Regions from separate parts of the Clostridium sp. MF28 genome, predicted to be linked through region 4. Evidence: riboswitches for the same ligand, from Rfam matches in the RefSeq annotation. Region 4 holds a riboswitch; each other region holds the start of a gene.
The links. A riboswitch is a leader RNA that binds a small molecule or an ion and turns the genes downstream of it on or off. The one in region 4 is predicted to bind cyclic di-GMP.
Positions count from the first base shown of each region.

Region 1 (3,788 bases), 2.3 Mb from region 4:
TCCATCTTAACTCTTCAGACATTTGAGATAGAAGTTTACTAGATGAAGCTATCTCCTCAACAGATGCCAATTGTTCCTCAGCCGCTGCCGATATTGTTTGAGTCTCATCAGCTATATTACTACTTATGTTTTTAATATTATTTACTGAATCAACAGATTCTTTAGTTCCTACAGTTACTTCAGTGATAGAATATGATATTTCATGAATCTGACTAGATATTTCTATTATCATTTGAAGGATTTCCTTAAAACTTATTCCTGCAACATCAACGACATCTGCTCCTGTTTTAACTTCTTTTGAGTTTTCATTCATAACAGCAACTGCACTATTGGTTTTGTTTTGTACATCATTAATAATTCCAGCTATTTCTTTAGTTGCCTCTTGTGATTGTTCTGCTAACTTTCTAATTTCTTCCGCTACTACACTAAAACCTTTCCCGGCTTCCCCAGCCCTTGCAGATTCTATTGCCGCATTTAATGCTAGAAGATTTGTTTGCTCTGATATACCTTGGATTGTATCAAGTATTTGTCCAATTTTCACTGATTTCTCTTCAAGCTCGCTTATAATATGCGATGTTTCACTAGTCTTTTTCTCTATTATTTCCATTTGGTTCATTGCCTTCACTACAGCCTCTTCGCCAGCATTTGCTGATATTTTTGCCTTATCTGTTAACGATGAAACAGATTTTGTATTTTCAGATACTACATTTATCTTATTAGATATGTTTTCAACCACTTTGTTTGTACTATTAGCAAAAGAAAATTGCTCATCTGCTCCATGTGCCATTGTTGTTACTGCGGATGCAACTAGATTTGATGCATCTGCTGATTGCTCAGCACTTGCTGTAAGCTCTTCAGATGATAATACTAACTGCTCAGATGTATTTCCTAATTGTTTTATTAGTTCAATAATGTTTTTGGTCATCTTATCTATCGCATTACTTACAACACCAAATTCACTCTTATCATTAAGACTTTCTTCTTTTATCTTTACAGAAAAATCACCTTGTGATAAAGAACCCATGTATACTACAAAGTCATTTAATCTCTTTGTGATACGTTTTGTTATTAGTATTCCTAATAAAATTGCTAATATTGAAGCTATAATAACAATACTTATAAATGTTGCTGTTGCAATTTTTAAATTTGCTTTATCCTGAGCGTTTATTTTTTCAGCAATTTGTCTATTATGTTCTCCAAGTTCAACTAAATCAGCTAAGAAAGTATCAGCATATGATTCAACGTTTTTCTCATAGTATTCGTACGCTTCTTGATTTTTGTTTTCAATGGCTAAATCTAGTGCGACTTTTCTTCCTTCCCTATATTTAGCTAAATTACTATCAATCTTACTGATCTTATCAGCCTCAAAATCATCTAATTTCATTTTTTTATAAAGAGCCATATAGTTGTTAAATTCTTCAGCACGAGTATTTATATCTTTTGTTAAATTACTATTTTCATTTTTATCAGTAGTTACCATAATTCTAAAAATGTCAGCTGATATAGCCCTTGCATGCACTCTAGACTCACTAAGCCATTCACTAGATAGCAGTCTTTCACTATACATGACCTCCATACTTTTACTAGACGTTTGTAAAAAATAGTAACCGGTTATTCCAACTGCAAATAATCCTACTAAAGAGCAAATTATAAGCATCGCTAATTTTCTACCTACCTTTAAATTATTAAGCCACGTCATTTTATTGTCCCCCTTATCTTAATACTAGGATCTTAAATATAATTTCATTATTACAATATATTTATTAAAATGATTAATAAAAAATAAAAAACCAACAAAAACTTAATATGTTTATGGATTACTAAGTTTTAATTGGTCGGTTGCACAACTAGCTCCAAATTCTCAAAGTGCCCAGATATAGAGAATTTTTCATCGCTTCCAATTGTTCTATTTTTTATAAATACACTTACCTAATATATAGAAATATTATCATATTCATGCAAAAAAATCAATAATGCTTAATATAAATTGTCGAAATTTATTCCATTAGCTTCCGATTATACTATTCTTATTTACAGTAGAAAATTTTTAATTATACGAAACTTCCCTGTACAACCATATCAATTCACTAGTTCTCCTTAAATTAATGCATCTCAACTAATAAGTACTTTTCTAAGATTCAAGAATGAAAAAAACTACGCAGAATCAAAATTAATTCGACTTAGGATTTTTTCATAATTTTATTTACCAATAAATCACAAATAAATGCTATATATAAATAGGACGAACCTTAAAAATAGATACTAAACGCTCTATTTTTAAGGTTTCTTTTTATACATTCTTATAGAATTACATCCGCAATGTAATATTATTTTCTAAAGCACCCCCCATTCTTCACAGTTCCATATATCTGTAGCAATATCTTTATAAAATTCCGATTCATGACATACTAAAATCATGCTTCCTTCATATTCTTTTAACGCACGCTTTAGTTCATTTTTAGCATTAATATCTAGGTGATTTGTTGGTTCATCTAATACTAATACATTTGTATATTCATTAATAAGTTTGCATAACCTGACTTTGGCTTGCTCTCCTCCGCTTAATATATTAATGGGGCTATCTATATGCTGCCTTGTTAATCCACACCTAGCCAATTCTCTTCTTACCTCCGTTTGAGTTAGGTGAGGAAACTCACTCCAAACATCATATAAAACTGAATTAGTGCTATTCCATGCAATTTCCTGCTCAAAATATCCTATTTTTCTATGCTCACTTAAAGTAATTTCACCATTTATAGGTTTTAGCATTCCAAGTAAGGTTTTTAGCAGAGTAGTCTTTCCTAATCCATTAGCTCCTGTTACTGCAATTTTTTGTCCTCTTTTCATTTTTAAGTTTAAAGGTTTGCTTAAAGGTCTGTTATATCCGATAATCAAGTTGCTTACTTCAAGGATTATACTTTCTGGCATTTTTACAGTTTTAAAATTAAAATGAGGTTTTATAATTTCTTTTTTTATTTCTATTCTTTCAATCTTATTAAGTTTCTTTTCTCTTGATTTAGCTTGCTTTGAAGTTGAGGCTCTTGCTTTATTTTTTCTTATATAATCTTCAAGCTTTTCTATTTCATTTTGTTGTTCTTTATATTCAATCAATCTCTGTTCTTTTCGTATTTCGTATAGTTTAATAAAATAATCATAATTCCCTTCATATCTTGTTAATACTTTGTGCTCAAGATGATAAACTACGTTTACTACATTATTTAAAAAAGCATTATCATGTGATATTAATATAAATGCATTTTCATAATTTGCTAGATAATTCTTAAGCCATTCAATATGCTCTTCATCCAAATGATTAGTCGGCTCATCCAGTAATAAAATATCTGGCTTTTGCAAAAGTAATTTAGCGAGTAAAATCTTAGTTCTTTGCCCGCCACTTAAAGTTGAAACATCTTTATCCAAAAGTTCCTTAATTCCAAGACCTACTGCAGTTGCCTGTATTTTAGAATTAATGCTATAGAAATCATTTTTATCTAATATTTCTTGCATAATAGCAATTTTATTTAAAGATTTTTCCATATCCTTCTCACTCATATTTTGAAGATCAATATATAAACTATTAATTTTACTTTCTATATTAAATAAATTAGCAAATGCTTCTTTTAAGAAATTTAATGCATCAATTCCTTCTTTCAAATCAACCAATTGATCCATATAACCAATGCTGAATTTATTATTCCACTCAATAGTACCTTTATCTGGTAATATCTGATCAGTAATAATTTTCATCAAAGTCGATTTTCCTTCTCCATTAGCACCAATAAGTCCAA
Region 1 covers NZ_CP014331.1:787,043-790,830, forward strand. The annotation lists gene AXY43_RS03325 (methyl-accepting chemotaxis protein) at 1-1,699, opposite strand, end outside; cyclic di-GMP riboswitch class II at 1,825-1,908, opposite strand; gene AXY43_RS03330 (ABC-F family ATP-binding cassette domain-containing protein) at 2,335-3,788, opposite strand, start outside.
Region 1: it holds a riboswitch for cyclic di-GMP, as region 4 does, so the genes downstream of both, AXY43_RS03325 (methyl-accepting chemotaxis protein) here and AXY43_RS20285 (hypothetical protein) in region 4, are expected to answer to the same signal.

Region 2 (3,788 bases), 600 kb from region 4:
AGTTCCATTTAAGTTTAGTTTAAATTGCAGACATATACTATGTTTTGTAGAAGCCAAACGGGCTTTAGAAATAATATTATTGTTAAGGCAAATTTTATTACTTAAATACAATGCGAAAGGAGTTTTTTATATGGAAAACACAGAAAATATAGATGAAAAATCACTCTACTATCTTGAAAAGGCACCTGTTACAAAAGCAATAATACACATGGCTACTCCTATGATACTAAGTAGTATCGCATCAGTTGTATATAATATCATCGATGCTTTTTTTGTTGGTAAACTTAATAATACTGCAATGATGGCGGCAGTGATACTGGCATTACCATTTTCATTAGTATTAATGGCAATTGGACAAATGTTTGGAGTAGGTTCTGGAACATATATATCAAGACTTTTAGGTGAAGGCAATACAGACAATACCCGAAAAGTTAGTTCTATTAACTTTTGGTCATCAATGCTTATGGGTATTATTCTTATGATGATATGTCTGCCTTTTTTATCCTCTATTTTGCCGCTTTTAGGAGCAAGTGGCGAAACGTTACAATATACAAGAAATTTTGTTATGGTACTTGTTATTGGAGCTCCAATTATCATTGTTAATATGGCGCTTGACGCAGCTGTACGTGCAGAGGGTGCATCCACTATTTCTATGACTGGTACCATAGCAGGTATTATTATTAATATAATACTTAATCCCTTTTTCATTTTCGTTCTAAATATGAATGTTATGGGATCAGCACTAGCCTCTGTTTGTGGTAATATAGTTTCCGTTTTGTATTTTATATATTATTTGCAAAAGAAGAGTACTGTTCAGAGCTTGTCAATTAAGGACTTTAAACCAAGTAAAGAAATTTATGGTGAGATTTTTAAGGTTGGAGTTTCAGCTTTATTAATGAGTGGATTTTTTGTTATCATAAGCCTGCTATTCAATAATTATTCTATGATTTATGGAGATAGTGTTGTGGCGGGATTTGGAATCGCACAAAGAGTTGTCCAAATTGTAGATTGTATTGGTATGGGCTTTGCAATGGGAGTTGTACCACTAATTGCATTTGCTTACTCTGCAAATAACCAAAAGCGTCTCATGGAAATTGTTAAGAAAACTATATTGTATATGCTTGGTTTAACATTAACTTTAGGAGCAGTTCTATTTGCACTCAGGTTACAGATTATTGGCATCTTCAGTATTGATCCTAATGTTATTGCCATTGGTCAAATAACCCTTATAGCTCAACTTTCCTCAACTGTTTTTGCTGCCCTATGTGAATTTTTTACTGGAATTTTTCAAGCTCAAGGTGATGGTGTGAAATCAAATATTATGGCCGCGGTGAGGGGTGTTTTATTTGTACCTATTCTGATTGTAGGAAACTTGCTATTTGCTGTTAATGGTGTTATTTGGGCTATGACAGCTACAGAAGGACTCTCATGTCTCATAGGAATTGCCTTATGGCTTGGAATTAGACGAAAAAGTTTACTAGAAATTTCTATGAATAAACAGATAAGTTAAATTAAACATAACTTTTTAGCCTAAGCGAAGATGAGTGGAATGGTGGATTTAGAATTCAGATAGTGGTTATGAAAGTATGCTTTATTAAGTACTAAAGGGACTTTTCTGAATATAATTAATTAAAAATCCTCTGACTGTAGATTCATATAGTTAGAGGATTTAGTTTTTTACATATTTTGATATAGATAAGTATTACTTTATCTTAAAATAAAATAGCCCCTAAAGTGAAGGGGCTAGTGAATAGGTTAAAATAAAAAAAGATTATGAATGGAGAGTAACTAAATGAGAAACAAATAACATTCAAGAGGTTTCTTTTAATTATATGAAGGCTAACATCAAATAATTCTAAATAGTAATAGATAATTCTTCGCACTTCAATTAAGGAGTGAAAAATATAGCTTATTGCTGAGTATATTAAGAAAAAGAATTATTATGAAAAGTTTAAAACTTAGTGAAATGTAACGATAATAATTGTATAAAAAGTAGATAAATGCTAATTAGGATAATAATCTATGGAAGTTTAACAATACTACATTAACAATAAACGTTAGATAAGCAAAATAAAGTTTTTATTTAAAAGTACGATATATTTAATGTTAAATTTAATATTAAATTGGCAAAGCAGTTGAAAAACTGTGACGCAAAGCTAGAGGGCCTTTTCCTTTTGAAAGGATGGCAGCCAGTTGCAAGTCTTTGCCTATTTGAAATGAATAGGAGGAAAATGAAATGAATGACAAAATTTTAATTTGTGATGATGCTAGATTTATGAGAGTTACTTTAAAGAATTCCTTAGAAAAAGAAGGATATCAAGTAGTTGATGAGGCAGAAAATGGAGAAGTGTTGATTGAAAAATATAAGCAATTAAATCCTGATTTAATACTAATGGATATTACAATGCCTGTAATGGATGGAATTAGTGCACTATCATCAATTATGGAGATTAATCCTAATGCGAAGGTGATTATATGTTCTGCAATGGGACAAGGCGATATTGTTATTAAAGCCATAAAAACTGGAGCCAAAGATTTCATTGTTAAACCATTTAGAAATGAAAGATTAATACAATCAGTCAGAAGAGTTTTGGAAAACTGATTTCCCAATGTACATATTTAAGGTAAATATCACGCTAACGTATCACATTGTTTATAAATAAGAGTGTGATTTTTTATTATGTAATGCAAAAGATTTGAAAAAACTAGTATAGAGCATACTAGTTTTTTTCGGTTAAATTAGCTCACATGCTGCCTAATATTTTGAGTTTATTGGGACAGATTTATATCGTTTAATACTATTAATTTATTAGTTATTTTTTTTTAACAATATATTAAGAAATGATTAAGATGTTTGACAAAGAACTGACAAGAAAAAATAATAGTATATTCATAGGAAGGGAGTTTGATATTTATGTTAAGAGAAATTGAAGAATTAAAAATTAAAGATAAAATTACAATAGAAGACAAACAAATGCTTAGAAAAGCACTAGATGGCATAAAGGGATGGAAGTTCAATCCGGTTGCAGTAATTACAAATGGAATTGAAGATTATTATTTTATATGTAGAGTAAAAACAGTAATAAAAGATTTACAAATGAAGATGGCAAAAGTATATATTAAAATACAAGAGGGGAGTAACCCTAGACTGTTGGCAATAGAAGAAATATAATAATTCAAATACATGAATAAATAAAAGCGGAAATAAATTTATATCTATAATGTATAGAAAAGCAATTTCTAAGTAAAAACTGGAGATTAGATTAGTAAATAAATATATAAAATAGATATTACAATATCAACAAGTTTTCGAGATAGGCTATGTGATAAAACTAGTCCTATCTTATTTTTATGTGTATTTTAGGCACACTGATAATTTGTAAATAGATACTGCAGCTTAATAAAGTTTTTTTATTCCTAATTCACTTAGTATAAAAGTGGAGAATATATGAATTATAAAAAGCATTGTCATTAAAAGTTAAAGTAGTTTTTATTAGAAACAATTTATTAATGACAATGCTTTCTATATGAAAGATTAAAATATGTTGATTAGGAAGCTAATGATTTTTCTAAGTTCTTTATAAAAGTATTAAATTCATCAGGTTGACGTTTACCTAAAAGTAAAGAAGTTAATGCAGAATTTATTTTTCCAAATATGTTTCTATCACTTTCTATCTCAGTAAAAATGAGTTTAGTCTCATTTTCAGAAATAGGAATAAGTTGATATCTAGTTATAAAGGATTCTCTTCTATTTCTAGCAGTTATTTCGTAGATTTTATCTCTTTCAA
Region 2 covers NZ_CP014331.1:4,026,463-4,030,250, forward strand. The annotation lists gene AXY43_RS17755 (MATE family efflux transporter) at 131-1,510, shown strand; cyclic di-GMP riboswitch class I at 2,116-2,201, shown strand; gene AXY43_RS17760 (response regulator) at 2,237-2,602, shown strand; gene AXY43_RS17765 (hypothetical protein) at 2,915-3,172, shown strand; gene AXY43_RS17770 (DUF3284 domain-containing protein) at 3,550-3,788, opposite strand, start outside.
Region 2: it holds a riboswitch for cyclic di-GMP, as region 4 does, so the genes downstream of both, AXY43_RS17760 (response regulator) here and AXY43_RS20285 (hypothetical protein) in region 4, are expected to answer to the same signal.

Region 3 (3,788 bases), 2.5 Mb from region 4:
ATAAATTTTCATTTAAATTCTAATGGATTAGATCCAAAATTGTGTTAAAAAGCTAGAGACTTGGCTGTAATATAATGTTATATTTTAATAAAGCTTATAGAGAATTATTTGGTGATAGGATAATTGTGAACTTATGTAAAATGTGGTATAATAGCTGTTGGATTTTGTATTTTAAAGAAAAAATAATTAATTAAATGAATAACTTGTAATAAGAATCGGTACAAATAGATATTATATATATTGTTAACATGAATCTATATTTAAAACTTTAGTAAGTTAAGAGCTAAAATAAGATCAAGATTTAGGGACTTAATTGCAATATATATTTATAAAAATAGAGATAATTATTACGAATAAAGTAAGGAGGAAAACATATGTCAGGACACTCAAAGTGGCATAACATTCAAGCAAAAAAGGGCAAGACAGATGCAAAAAGAGGTAAGATTTTTACTAAGATAGGTAAAGAAATTGTGATGGCTGTTAAAAATGGTGGAGCTAACCAGGATATAAATGCAAAATTAAGAGATGTAGTTGCAAAAGCCAAGGCAGCAAACATGCCTAATGATACTATTTCAAAAGCAATTAAAAAGGCATCTGGGGAATTATCATCAGTTAATTATGAAAATATAGTTTATGAAGGTTATGGACCTAGTGGAGTAGCTGTAATAGTTGAAACTCTTACTGATAATAAAAATAGATCTGCTGGAAATGTAAGAAGTGCATTTACAAAAGGCGGCGGAAACATGGGTACATCAGGTTGTGTATCATTTATGTTCCAAGAAAAAGGCGAAATTGTCATTGAAAAAGAAGATAAAGATGAAGATGAATTAATGATGATTGCTTTGGATGCTGGTGCAGAAGATTTCGCATCAGAAGAAGAAGTATTTGTAGTAACAACTGCACCTGAAGAGTTCGGAATAGTTAGAGAAGCATTAGAAGCACAAGGCATTGAATTCTTAGAAGCTTCAGTTAAGATGATTCCAGATACATACACAGCAATAGATGAAGCAGATGCTAAGAAGTTCCAAAAGATGTTAGACTTACTTGATGACGATGATGACGTTCAAGAAGTATACCACAACGCTGAATTCCCTGAAGGATGGGATGAGTAAAATATTTTAAGTTACTGTAAAAGTGCAAAATCACTGGATAATAATATATTTATTAAAATAATAACACTTTCAATATTGATATGCATAGTTAATTGATATTGGAGGTGTTTTTTTTGCCCACCTGTAGATTTATTAACTGTAAAAGAAAAGGATAGCTTGGCTGGTACAACAGCTATCCCTAAACGGTTGTTATATTTATTAATAGAAGGATAAATAATTAGTAAGAAATTATCTTACAAAGTTATTATAACAAACAATTATTACAAAATTATATTGAAAATGTTAATTGAGTATAAATGTTTTCTTAAATAAAATTAAGGAGTGGTAAACAATTAAAGAAATAAAACGCATTTTCTTGTAAATTCAATTTTCTAATTCTTTTTAGATTGGAAACTAACATCTTTTGGTGTAGATATGTAAAACATGATTAACAATATTATTCAATAGTTGTAAAAAAATTGTAAACATGGTATTATGGAATAGAAATATATATGGCAATTATTCTAAAATTTTATATGAAAAGTGACAAAAATGTAGGACTATAAGTAAATAATTGCTAATAATATTAGAAGAAAAAAGTTTTAAACAAGATAGACCAATTAATGATCATTATGGTATAATTACTATGGCATATATTGGCTATATTTAATATGTTATGTAAGAAATAAAAGAGACAGCAAGTATATTTTGTTATAAGGAAACTTTGATCCATATATTTTAATTGGGCACTTTATATATGGTGAGTTAGTAGTGCAACCGACCTTTATATTTTATAAAGGCCGGTTTTTATATTTTTTTAAAGAATTTGTAATATACTTGCAAATACAGTGGAGATATATTGAAGAGGTACTTTAGCTACTATGATTAAAATAAGAGAATGAATTTTTATTATCTTAATATAATTTTGATTAAATATTTTTGAAAAAATGAGAATAAAATACAAATTTGCTCACAACAACGTTTACAAAAAAGTTAAATAATATTAAAATATACAATGAGAGGTGATTTTTTGGACTATGCATTAATATGTATTTTAGGACTAGTTATAGGCAGTTTTTTAAATGTTTGTATTTATAGAATTCCTATAGAAAAATCAATTGCATTCCCACCATCCCATTGTACAACCTGTAAACATAACTTAAATCCACTAGATCTAGTGCCTGTATTTAGCTATATATTTCTTAGAGGAAGATGTAGGTATTGTGGTGAAAAAATCTCTATAAGATATCCTATTATAGAAATCTTAAATGGATTGTTGTATTTAATTGTGTATGTAAAGTTTGGATTAGATCTGATTACCTTAAAATATTGTATTTTGGTATCTCTTTTAATCGCAATTAGTGCTATAGATTTCGATACTCAGTTTGTATTTACAAGCACCACGATTTTTGGAGGAATAGTTGGCATTTTATTTATATTATTACAGTATGTTTTATATAAGAATAATGTTCTAGATTTAATTCTGGGAGGAATACTAGGAGCAATAATCATAGGACTAATAGTGTTTTTAACAAGAGGAATGGGCGAAGGTGATATTGAAATTGCCGCTGTGTGTGGATTGTTCCTAGGAATTAAAGGAATTTTATTAGGCTTATTTCTAGCAATTGTGCTAGGTGGAATAATAGGAATAATTGTTTTGATACTAAAATTAAAGAAGGCAAAAGAAAAAATAGCATTTGGGCCTTTTGTAGCAATAGGAAGTTTAATTTCAATGCTCTACGGGGCGGAAATATTAAAAATTTACTGGAATTTGTTAATGTGAAGATACACTTTTTTACAATAACTTTACTTGTGAAAATCGAATAGCAAACTTATACTAAATATAAGGTGTTATACCGCATTTTATATATAATTCATAGGAAAGGTGAGACTCAGAATGGCAACTGAAAAAAGAAGACTAGGTAACATTCTTGTAAATGCGGGAAAAATTACAGGATATCAATTGCAAGAAGCATTAAAGTCTCAGAGGACACTAGGGAAGAAGCTAGGAGAAATACTACTCGATAGTAAGATTATAACTGAAGAAGATATAATAGAAGCAATAGAACAACAGACAGGAATTAAAAAAGTAGATTTAAATACAATAAATTTTGATAAAAAAGCTATAAGTATAATTCCTAAAAATTTATGTGATAAATATAATCTGATACCATTCGGATTTGAAAAGAATAAAATAAAGGTTACGTTATCAGATCCCTTAAATATATATGCAATAGATGACGTTGCAATATCTACTGGGTTTGAAATAGAATCATACATATCAAAGAAAGACGATATAAAAAAGTTTATAGAAATATATTATAGCAGTCAGCAGGTTAGCTTGGCAGCTCAACAACTTTCAAAAGAAAGTTCTGAAGCAAAGAATTTAAAAGTTAATATAGATGAAATGGATACTGTTAAGAATGCTCCGGTTGTAAAAATGGTAGAGTACTTATTTAAGAACTCAATAGAGCTAAATGCATCAGATATCCATATAGAACCATTTGAAAATGAAGTGAGAATACGATATAGAATAGATGGTAAATTACAGACTGTAAATGTTATTAACATAGAAAGCTTAGGTCCGCTAGTAACAAGAATAAAAATACTTGCAGGATTAAATATAGCAGAAAAAAGAATACCACAAGATGGAAGAATAATGACTAGTGTAGGAGGAAAAGAAGTAGATCTTAGAGT
Region 3 covers NZ_CP014331.1:2,159,590-2,163,377, reverse strand. The annotation lists gene AXY43_RS09585 (YebC/PmpR family DNA-binding transcriptional regulator) at 375-1,112, shown strand; cyclic di-GMP riboswitch class II at 1,801-1,883, shown strand; gene AXY43_RS09580 (prepilin peptidase) at 2,122-2,874, shown strand; gene AXY43_RS09575 (GspE/PulE family protein) at 2,989-3,788, shown strand, end outside.
Region 3: it holds a riboswitch for cyclic di-GMP, as region 4 does, so the genes downstream of both, AXY43_RS09580 (prepilin peptidase) here and AXY43_RS20285 (hypothetical protein) in region 4, are expected to answer to the same signal.

Region 4 (3,788 bases):
GCATCTGAGAATATGGCTGTAGGATTTCTTCATTAGAAGTTGTTCCATTTTTGCTTGTCCCAATCTTGTGTTGGGAGCATGCAGAAATGGACGCAACGTTTAATGTTAGAAATCCACAGTTATATTCTCTAAGACAACCGAAACAACAGAGTATCCTTTCTTTCGGTTGGTTATAACATAGGCTATGAGTGTATGCTGTTTATCTATAACGGAATATTATTTTGGAGGTATGTAAATGAAACTTCTTTTAATTGGTTCAGGTGGTAGAGAACATGCTTTGGCTTGGAAACTTGCAAAAAGTGAAAGGGTTGAAAAAATATTTGTTGCTCCAGGTAACGGTGGAACTGCAATTGAAAATAAATGCGAAAATGTAAACATAACTGATATTGATGAATTAATTAAATTTGCTAAAGAAGAAATTATTGACCTTACAATAGTTGGGCCAGAAGATCCTTTAACAAAGGGAATTGTTAATAAGTTTAAAACAGAAGGATTAAAGATATTTGGACCAGCTGAAAATGGAGCAATGCTTGAAGGAAGTAAAAGCTTCTCTAAAGAATTTATGAAAAAGTATGACGTTAAGACAGCAGAATACGAAACATTTACAGATGTCAATAAAGCGCTTAAATATTTAGAAGTCTGTCCTTATCCAACAGTAGTTAAAGCAGATGGTCTCGCAGCAGGAAAAGGCGTTGCTATATGTGAAACTAAAGAAGAAGCAATAGACGCAGTAAAATCTTATATGGTAGATGATATCTTCAATGGAGCAGGCCAAAAGATAGTAATTGAAGAATTCCTAGAAGGTGTTGAAGCATCAATTCTATCTATAACTGATGGGAAGACAATAATTCCGTTCATATCAGGTAAAGACCATAAGCAGATATTTGATGGAGGTAAAGGACCAAATACAGGTGGAATGGGAGTATTAGCTCCAAATCCTTATGTGACAGAAGATGTGATGAAGGATTTCGAAGAAAATATCATGGCTAAGACTTTAATTGGTATTAGAGAAGAAGGCTTTGATTATAAAGGAATAATCTTCTTTGGTATCATGATTACTGCAAAAGGAACTTACCTTTTAGAATATAATGTAAGAATGGGAGATCCTGAAACACAATCAGTTCTTTATCTAATGGAAAGTGACTTAGTAGAAGTCATTGAAGCAGCATTAAGAGAAGAACTAGATAAAACTACAATTAAGTGGAATGATGGTGTCTGCATAAATGTTGTTTTAGCATCTAAAGGATATCCAGGAGATTTTGTTAAGGGATACGAAATAACAATTGATGAAAAAGTTAAAGACAAGGTATTCTTAGCAGGGGCTAAGGCAGAAGATGGAGTTTTAAAGACTAACGGTGGAAGAGTGCTATCAGTTATTGGTCTTGGAAAAACTCTAGAAGAAGCTAGAAAAGACGCTTACGAAAATATTAAATATGTCACTTTTGAAGGAGCATATTGTAGAAGTGATATAGGAACACATAAATAAATATATATTAAAGAAATGAGCTATTAGGTATTATTATGATTTTAGTCAATAATGCTTAATAGCTTATATATATTTCAAAAATAATCCGTTATCATAATTATAAAAATATTGTAAGAATTTTAGCCAGAATTGTGAATTGTAACATATATGTTGAAATTTAAAATTGCGTCATTTTATTCGCTATTTGTTCATTGATTCCTAATTGATTGCATGTTAAAATAATCATTAAATAGGAATATTATGTATATAAGGAAACTGTGATTCGAATATTTACTTGGGCACTTTATATTCGATGAGTTAATAGTGCAACCGACCTTTTTATTAAGGTCGGTCTTTTTTTGCTGGCTCAAATATAGATAAGCCAATTATAAACTATATCTAGACTATGAAATATGTACTAACTAGAAATAAGAATTATGCTTTTGTGAAATGTTTCATTAGGAATTTGATGGTTCTGATTCTTAGATTGGAAGTTGTTCCAAGTATGCTAGTTCAAAGCTTGTCTTTGAAGCTAGCATCTTGGGTGCAACTTGTAATTTTAGAATCATCCATCATAATTCCTTAGAAACTGGAACAACAGCATAATGCTTATTTCGGTGAGTTATATGCATAGGTTTAGATTTCACTTGGCATATCTATAAATAAGTATATAGATAATAAATTAAAATTGAGGTGCAATCTTTATGTTATTTTTTAATAGGTTAAAGAAATATGATGAACATGGGTTTGATTCAAAAGGAATTCATAAAAACGGTACAAAATTTAATGAAGAGGGTTTTGATAAAAAAGGGGTTCATAAAAATGGCACATATTTTAATACAGAAGGTTACAATATAGACGGGTACGATAAATATGGATATGATAAAGAAGGATATAATAGTGGAGGATATGACAGACAAGGATATAACAAGATGGGATATAATATAAAAGGATATGATAGGCAAGGGGAATTTTTAGAAACGAGATATAAATGGAAAGTGAAATAGAAAATAAAAATTTCTATATATTAATTCAATAATATATAATGCAAAAATAATTCTTCATAAAATTTCTAAAAATATTGCAATAATTCTAAGCATAATTGTGAAATGTGCATTGTGAATTGCAACATATATGTTTATTTAGTAGATTTATGAAAAATTCATTTGAAACAACTAATGCAGGGGGATCTTCTCGCGCATGTTCTAAACTTCATTAGGACAAGCAAAAGGAGACCAGCCCTGCATTAACTGTTTTTAACAGCTTATTTTTATGTACTCTTAGTTTTAATATAGATAACACAATCATAAACTATACTTGAACTAGGAAATGTTTTCTAAATAGAAATGAGTAATATATTTTTGTGGAATGTTTCATTGGTAATTTTGATGGATGTGATTCTTTGGCTATAAGTTGTTCCAAATGTGCTAGTTCAAAGCCTGTTCTTTGAGGCTAGCACTTTGGGTGCAACTTTATAGCCTTAGAATCACCCATCAGAATTACCTAGAAACTGGAACAAAAATATGTTATTCATTTCGGCGAGTTATATGCATAAGTTCAGGTCTTAGTCTATTTATTTATATTACAAGAATTCTAGGCATAATTGTGAATTGTGAATTGTAACAAACATATGCTAATAAGTTTTTTATTAAAAATTCATAGGAATATATTGACATGAAATTCTACAAGGTGTAGTATAAAAACATGAATACTACACCTTGTAGAATTATATAGAGGAGATGATTGAATATGAAGTTAGGGAAGATATCTGACGCTGAAATGGAGATAATGAAAATAATATGGAAAAAGAATGATCAAATTACTACAGCTGAGATTCTAGACGAGCTTCCAAAAGAAAATTCATGGAAGGTAACAACAATAATGACGCTGATATCAAGATTAACTGAAAAGGGAATTTTGAGTGTAACTAAAGTAGGAAAGTTAAATAATTATTTTCCTAAAATTACGGAAGAAGAATATAAGGCTATTCAAACTGATAATTTCTTAGAAGATATGCATAAGGGATCAGTTAAAAACTTTATGGCAACATTGTTTAATAATAAGAAAATAAGTAATAAGGATATTGCAGAGTTGAAAGAATGGCTCAAAGAGGTGTAGGCATATGGAGATTCTAAATTATATTCTGCAAATGTCACTAGCAGGCAGCGTTATGTTTTTAATACTTTGTTTATTTAGGCCATTTACTAAGAAAACTTTTAGTGCCACTTGGAATTATTATATGCTATTTATAACGCTTTTAATTTTTATTATACCTATTGGGAGTTTTGTTAAACTGCCTCAAATAGTGGAACATAAGAATTAT
Region 4 covers NZ_CP014331.1:4,629,191-4,632,978, forward strand. The annotation lists gene purD (phosphoribosylamine--glycine ligase) at 236-1,486, shown strand; cyclic di-GMP riboswitch class II at 1,728-1,810, shown strand; gene AXY43_RS20285 (hypothetical protein) at 2,170-2,472, shown strand; gene AXY43_RS20290 (BlaI/MecI/CopY family transcriptional regulator) at 3,215-3,583, shown strand; gene AXY43_RS20295 (M56 family metallopeptidase) at 3,588-3,788, shown strand, end outside.